One region of the Nocardioides scoriae genome, then DNA from elsewhere that is predicted to be linked to it. Evidence: riboswitches for the same ligand, from Rfam matches in the RefSeq annotation. Region 1 holds a riboswitch; each other region holds the start of a gene.
What was found. Region 1 has a riboswitch for cyclic di-AMP ahead of BLU55_RS19425 (transglycosylase family protein). Riboswitches for the same ligand answer to the same signal wherever they lie in the genome.

Region 1 (2,251 bases):
GGCGGTCGACGAGCTGACGCGCCGGCTGCTGGCCGACCGCGGCGACACCGCGCTCGGCTTCCTGGCCACCCCGACCGACGTCTTCGTGGTGCCGGGCGAGGCGGTCGAGCACTCCACCCGCGCCTACGACGGTCGCTCGGGCCGGTCCAAGACGCTGGGTCGTCCGCTGCGGACGCTCTCGGGAGGCCGGCTGCTGCGTCGGCAGTACGTCGCGGGCTCCGACCCCGGCGTCAACGACTCGCTGGTGCCGCAGCAGGGGCCCAACTACGCGCTGGCCAAGCGGCTGCAGCGCTGGCGGGCGACGGTGTCGCGCCACGACGGCGTGACGGTGTCGATGAACGTCGCGCCGCCCACGCGGACGCGGTCAGTGGTGAAGAACCGTGCGCTCGCGGCGGCGTACGCCGGGGCGCACCGCTTCGGCGTGGAGGTCTTCGAGCCGGCGACGTCCAACGTGCTGATGGCGGCGCTGCTGGTGCACGACCTGCACACCGGGGGAGGCCCGCGCCACGACGCGCCGTGGCAGGACGAGGCGCACGCGGCCGCCCACGGCGGCCTGTGGCGCACGGCGTACGCCCCGAGGAGCGCGCTGGGCCTCGCCGCCCTGCTGGGGTACGGCGCGGCGCGAGGCTGACCCAGGAGGACCGGCCCTGGCGCGGGGGATGCCAGGGCCGGTCCGGTCCGGGGGGTGGTGTCAGCGGACGCCGATCTTGCGGGAGCAGGACGGCCAGGCGCCCCAGCCCTGCGAGGCCTTGATCCGCTCGGCGACCTTGACCTGCTCGCGCTTGGTCGCCTGGTGGGGCAGCCGCGCGAAGCGGGCGCCACCGTGGCCGCGCCAGGTGGAGGGGCTGATCTGGAGGCCGCCGTAGTAGCCGTTGCCGGTGTTGACGTGCCAGCGGCCGGTCGACTCGCACCAGGCGAGGCGCTCCCAGGTCCGCATGGTGGCGGCCTCGGAGGGGGCGGAGACGAGCACGGGGGTCAGCGTCACCAGGGCAGCGGCGAGCGACAGGGAGAGCTTGCGCATGACTGTTTCCTCCACGCGCCTGCGAGGTTAGCTGTCGGGTTCGGGCCGGAGAGCCCGGTCACGTGACGTGACTTCACCCCGAGGACCGCGTGCGGTCCGGGAAACGTGTGGGTTCCCCGCTCCTGCCCGATGAGTTCGGTGGCACCACCCGCGCGGACAGGACTCGGCGGTCGCGGATGGCGCGTCCCCACGGCTGAGGACGCGCCACCCTAACCCGACTCCGGGCGTCTCGTCTCGCTCAGCCGCGGGCGGGCTCGAGCTGCTCGTCGGTGGCCGCGTGGGCGCCCGGTGTGGCGGGGTCGGCGGTCTGGACCGCTCGCGCCGCCCGGAGCTTCTCGCCCTCGACGTCGACCCGGGGCAGGATCCGGTCCAGCCAGCCCGGGAGCCACCAGGCCTTGTCGCCCATGAGGTACATCAGCGCGGGGATCAGGGCCATCCGCACCACGAAGGCGTCGAAGAACACCGCGGCGGCCAGCGCGAACCCGATCGACTTGATGAGGGAGTCGGGCTGGAGCATGAAGGCGGCGAAGACCGAGATCATGATCGTCGCGGCGGCGACCACCACGCGGGCGCTGTTGCGGAACCCGTCGACCACGGCCTCCCGGGCGGTGGCGCCGTGCACGAACGCCTCGCGCATCCGGGTCACCAGGAACACCTGGTAGTCCATCGCCAGCCCGAAGACGATCCCGATGACGATGATCGGCATGAAGCTGACCAGCGGCTGGCCCTCGACCAGGCCGAAGAGCCCCTCCTGGAAGACCAGGACCGTGGCGCCCAGGGTGGCCAGCACCGAGAGCAGGAAGCCCAGCGTCGCCGTCAGCGGCACCAGCACGGAGCGGAAGACGAGCATCAGCAGCACGAAGGCCAGGCCCACCACGATCACGAGGTACGTCGGCAGCGCGCTGGTCAGCCGGTCGGAGACGTCGGTCTGGATGGCGGTGATGCCGGTGACGCCGACCGTGGTGCCCGACTCGTCCTCGATGCCCGACTGGCCGTCGCGCAGGTCCTGGAGGAGCTGAGTGGTGGCCTCGTCGTCGGGACCGCTGGACGGGGTGACCAGCACCTGGGCGCCGCTGGAGTCCTGGTTGGTGGCGACCACCTGGGCGTTGGCGACGTCGTCCTGCTGCGAGGCCCAGGCGGCGACCTGGCCGAAGGCGGCCTGCTTGGCCTGGGCGTCGCCGGGCACGTCGCGGGCGTCGACGACGAGCAGCAGCGGGGCCTCGCGGCCGG
Region 2 (2,251 bases), 1.3 Mb from region 1:
CTCGACCGCGTCGAGGGCCTGCTGCGGGCGAAGTACCGCCTCGAGTTCCGCATCGTCGGGCTCGTCGAGCGGATCGCGCGCCGCGGGCGCGGTGCCGAGCGCGCGGTCGTGGCGATCCGCCCCGCGTAGGCGCAGGCCGGGTTCCACGTGGAACCGCCCGTCGGCGACCCGGAACGGCGTCAGGACGCGGGGATCAGGGAGCGGGGAACAGGGCCGTGAGGGCGGCCAGGGCGTCGCGGAGCTCGGGGACGACCCCGTCGCCGACGGAGGTGTCGACGCCGAGGTAGCGCAGCCCGACCACGGCGCCGGCGCCCAGCGCGAGGACCATGCCGAGCGCCGCCATCGTGGTGCCGGAGACGCCGGGCCGGCTGGCCCGGGCCAGGCCGACGACGGCCGTCACGAGGCCGACCGCGGCGAGCACCAGGACGGCGCCGAGCAGCAGCGAGAACGGCGAGGCGACGACCGCGACCACCCCGGTGAACAGGGAGGTCGCGGCCGCCGCCGAGGTGCGGGCCGTGCGGGCCGGTGAGGCCTCGAACAGCTCGTCGAGGTCGGGCCCGCCCTCAGGACCGGCGGAGGCACCGGCGCCAGCGGGGCCGGGAGCAGCAGGATCGCGGTCGAGACGCTGCGTGGTCATGGCCCGATGCTAGGCCGGGCGGGACTCGATCAGCCGCGCAACGTGCCGGCGTACCAGCTCGACGTCCAGGCCCGGGCGACCTGCACGTCCTGACCGGTGCGGGGGGAGTGCAGCATCTTGGCCCGGCCGTGGTCCCAGCCGAGGAAGATCGCCGCGTGGTAGACCCGACCGCCGTTGTGGAAGAACATCAGGTCGCCGCGTCGCAGCGACTTCTTGGCGATGTGCTTGGTGCGGGAGTACTGCGCCGAGGAGGTGCGCGGCACCGACAGCCCGGCCTTGCGGAAGCTGTAGTAGATGAGGCCGGAGCAGTCGAAGGCGCTGGGGCCGGCGGCGCCGTAGCGGTAGGGGTCGCCCTTCTGGTTGAGGGCGACCGTGGTGGCGCGGTCGATCTTGCCGCGGGTGGCGGCCTCGGCACCGCTGGCGGGGCCCAGGAGCAGCACGCCGGAGACGGCGAGCAGCAGGGTCAGGAAGCTGACCAGCCGGGCGAGGGGGCGTGCGGACAGGCGTACGGGCATGGTGGGGCCTTTCCCACGCCTGCGAGGTGAGCTGTCGGGTTAGGGCTGGAAAGTGCCCTGCCACCTGGCGGTGACTTCACCCCGAGCGGTCGACCTGGTCGGGCCGTCCGCGTGGAACGTGTGGTTCCCCCACTCCTGCCCGAACGTTCTCGGTGGGTCCGCCCCCGGTGGGCAGGACTCGGCGTACCCGGGGGAGGTGTGCGATGCGCCCCAGAAGAGTAGGGGGCGCAGGGCCTACAGGTCCACCGTTGCGCTGGTTCCGGCCGGTCGCCCGCCCGTGACGCGGGTCTTGAGGAAGGACAGGGCGCTGGCCACGCGGCCGCCGCCGGGGCTGTCCCAGTACTGCGCGGAGTCGGACTCGACGAGGAGCAGGCCGACCTCGGGGGCCTCCTTGCCGTCGGGGAACCACGCCGCGACCATCGGGTTCCACAGCTCGTCGATCTTGGCCTGGTCGCGACGCACGTCGCCGTGGCCGGCCACCGAGAGCCAGGTGGAGCCGTCGGCGAAGGCGAGGTTGACGCGCTTCTCGGCCCGGATGTTGTCGGCGTGGTGGCTGGTGACGTTGATGAAGAACCAGACGTCGCCGTCGTCGGTGACCTCCTGGGGCGTCATCGGGTGGGACTGCAGGCGCCCCTGCTCGCCGACCGAGGTCAGCATGCAGAACCGGTCGCTGCGCATGATCTCGAGGACCTTGTCCTGGGCGAGCTCGCTGCCGGAGCCGTCGTCGTGCTGGGTGTCGCTCATCGGGGTTCCCTCCCTGGTGGTGTGCCGCCCGCGTACCCGCAGCGCGCGCCGCGACACGGTCGCGGGGCCACGGGGTGCCGGGACCGCCCGTCCGATCGGAGGGGTGATCGTGACGGGGGTCACGCCTAGCCTGTGGGGCGTGGCCCGCCGGCCACGGGGAGGCCGTGACCCGGGAGGGGTGCCCATGGACCGCTACGTGATCGAGCGCGACCTGCCTGGTGCAGGCCGCCTGAGCGAGCAGGAGCTCCACGACATCAGTGCGAGGTCCAACGAGGTGCTGGCCGAGATGTCCGACGTGACGTGGGTGGAGTCCTACGTCACCGACGACAAGCTCTACTGCGTCTACGACGCCGAC
Region 3 (2,251 bases), 1.1 Mb from region 1:
CGTACGGCATGTCGTGCAGGCCGCTGACCTGGACGCCGGAGCTCGGGTTGAGGGCGTTCACGATCTGACCGTTGCCGACGTAGATGCCGACGTGGCTGATCGGGCTGTAGTAGAAGACCAGGTCACCAGGCTGCAGCTCGCTCTCGGAGATTCGCTGTCCCGAAGAGTACTGCGCGCTCGAGCTGTGCGGCAGCGAGACGCCCCGCTGCGCCCAGGCGGCCATGGTGAGGCCGGAGCAGTCGAACGAGCTCGGGCCGGCGGCACCCCAGACGTAGGACTTGCCGACCTGCGCCATGGCGTAGTCGACGACCGAGCCGGACGCCTGGCGAGCCTGCGCGGCCTCCTTCTCGGCCTGCTTCTCGGCGGCGATCTCGTCGAGCCTGGCCTGCAGGCCGGCGGCGCGGCCCTGGGCGCGGTCGAGCGCCGCGCTCGAGCGCGACGCGCGCTGCTGCAGGCGCTGCTCGGCGTCGCGCGCACGCGACAGTCCCTGGCGCAGGTCGACCCGACGCTCGCCCAGCTGCTGCACGGCCTCGCCGGCCTCGGCGAGGCGCTGGCTGGCGCCGTCGGTGTCCTCGGTGACCACGGTGACGTTGGTCAGCAGGGTCTCCGAGCCGGTGCTGAGCCGGGGCTCGGCCGCGGGGGCACCGGTGCCGCCCGACGTGTCGTGGGTGGCGACGACCTCGGCCGCCATCTGGGACCGGAGCGTCTCCACGAGCGTGCGCTCGCGGTCCAGCCGGGCGTCGAGGCGGTCCAGGCGCGTGCGCACGGACGTCAGGGTCCGGGTCGCCCGGTCGTGCTGCCGGGCGGTGGTCTCCGCCTGGGGGGCGAGCGAGTCGGCCTTGGCCTGGGCGGCCTCCGCGGCCTGCTGGAGGTCGCTCTCGGGACTGGCGGCGGCGGGGCCGGCGGAGACGAGTCCGAGTCCGGTCAGGCCGAGGGTGAGTGCGACACAGGCGGTCGCGCGGGCATGGTGGTCTTTCCAACCGTCGAGCACGAGCGGTCGGTCTCCTCTTTGTCGAACGCCTACCAGGTGAGCTGACGGATTCGGGCCCAAAGAAAGCCCTACCAGGTCCTGGCGTCACGGTCGGCGACGCCGCTTCCCGGATTCACCCCACGTACTTGGGTCCCCGGCTCCGGTCCTGACGACTCCCCGAGGAGCGGACCAGATTGAGCGCGGCCTCCGTGGGCACCCCGTCGGTGCCCTGGCGCGGAGGCCAATAGCGCGTGACCCTAGGCGAGATGCCGCGGAGGATCCAACTCCGGATGGCCGTCGCCGCCTGTGGCAAACCTCACGCCGACTCGACGACCGGGCCCTCCACGGGGGTCACCATGCGCAGCGGGGGCACCAGCCCGGAGGAGGCCAGCACCTCCAGGGCGTGCTCCTCCTCGGCGTCGAATCCCAGCTCCGGGGGCGGGCCCAGCAGCACGGTCACCACGCAGTCGTGGCAGGACAGTCCGCGCACCAGGCAGGTGTCGCAGTCGATGCGGACGCTCATCGTGATCTCCTCGGGCCGAGCGGGGGAAGTTCGGTCACGGCGTACTCCAGCACCGCCCACCGACAGCCCCGCCGCGCCGACCTCCTGCGCCACCTTGTCGGTGCCGACACCTAGCGTTCGGCCCATGAGCAGGTGGGACGCGCAGATGAGCTTCGACGAGCTGGGGCGTCCCCTGCGCGACCTCACCTTCTGCGTGGTCGACCTCGAGACCACCGGCGGCTCGGCCGCCGGCGGCTCGATGATCACCGAGGTCGGCGCGGTCAAGGTCCGGGGCGGCGAGGTCCTGGGCGAGTTCCAGACCCTGGTCAACCCGCACGCCGCGATCCCCCCGTTCATCGCCGTGCTCACCGGCATCTCCGACTCGATGGTGGCCACGGCGCCGTCGATCGAGACCGTGCTCCCGGCCTTCCTGGAGTTCGCCCGGGGCTGCGTGCTGGTGGCCCACAACGCCCCGTTCGACGTCGGCTTCCTCCAGCACTTCGCCGCGCAGCAGCAGCGCCCCTGGCCGGCCTTCGAGGTCGTCGACACGGCCAGGCTCGCGCGACGCGTGATCACCCGCGACGACGCCCCCAACTGCAAGCTCTCCTCCCTCGCGGTGGCCTTCGGGTCGACCACCACGCCCGACCACCGCGCGCTCTCCGACGCCCGCGCGACGGTCGACGTGCTGCACGGACTGATGGAGCGCCTCGGCGGCCTGGGCGTGCACACCCTGGAGGAGCTGTCGACCTTCAGCTCCAAGGTGAGCCCGGCGGTGCGCC

Region 2: another riboswitch for cyclic di-AMP. It lies ahead of BLU55_RS14760 (C40 family peptidase); the one in region 1 lies ahead of BLU55_RS19425 (transglycosylase family protein).
Region 3: another riboswitch for cyclic di-AMP. It lies ahead of BLU55_RS02990 (C40 family peptidase); the one in region 1 lies ahead of BLU55_RS19425 (transglycosylase family protein).

What each region holds. Positions count from the first base shown of each region.
Region 1 covers NZ_LT629757.1:1,762,637-1,764,887, reverse strand. The annotation lists gene BLU55_RS19430 (hypothetical protein) at 1-631, shown strand, start outside; gene BLU55_RS19425 (transglycosylase family protein) at 692-1,021, opposite strand; cyclic di-AMP (ydaO/yuaA leader) riboswitch at 1,023-1,172, opposite strand; gene BLU55_RS08410 (MMPL family transporter) at 1,260-2,251, opposite strand, start outside.
Region 2 covers NZ_LT629757.1:3,104,762-3,107,012, forward strand. The annotation lists gene BLU55_RS14750 (PPOX class F420-dependent oxidoreductase) at 1-129, shown strand, start outside; gene BLU55_RS14755 (hypothetical protein) at 194-637, opposite strand; gene BLU55_RS14760 (C40 family peptidase) at 667-1,152, opposite strand; cyclic di-AMP (ydaO/yuaA leader) riboswitch at 1,161-1,336, opposite strand; gene BLU55_RS14765 (pyridoxamine 5'-phosphate oxidase family protein) at 1,387-1,896, opposite strand; gene BLU55_RS14770 (DUF4242 domain-containing protein) at 2,081-2,251, shown strand, end outside.
Region 3 covers NZ_LT629757.1:626,632-628,882, reverse strand. The annotation lists gene BLU55_RS02990 (C40 family peptidase) at 1-991, opposite strand, end outside; cyclic di-AMP (ydaO/yuaA leader) riboswitch at 1,003-1,181, opposite strand; gene BLU55_RS02985 (hypothetical protein) at 1,287-1,493, opposite strand; gene BLU55_RS02980 (DEDD exonuclease domain-containing protein) at 1,618-2,251, shown strand, end outside.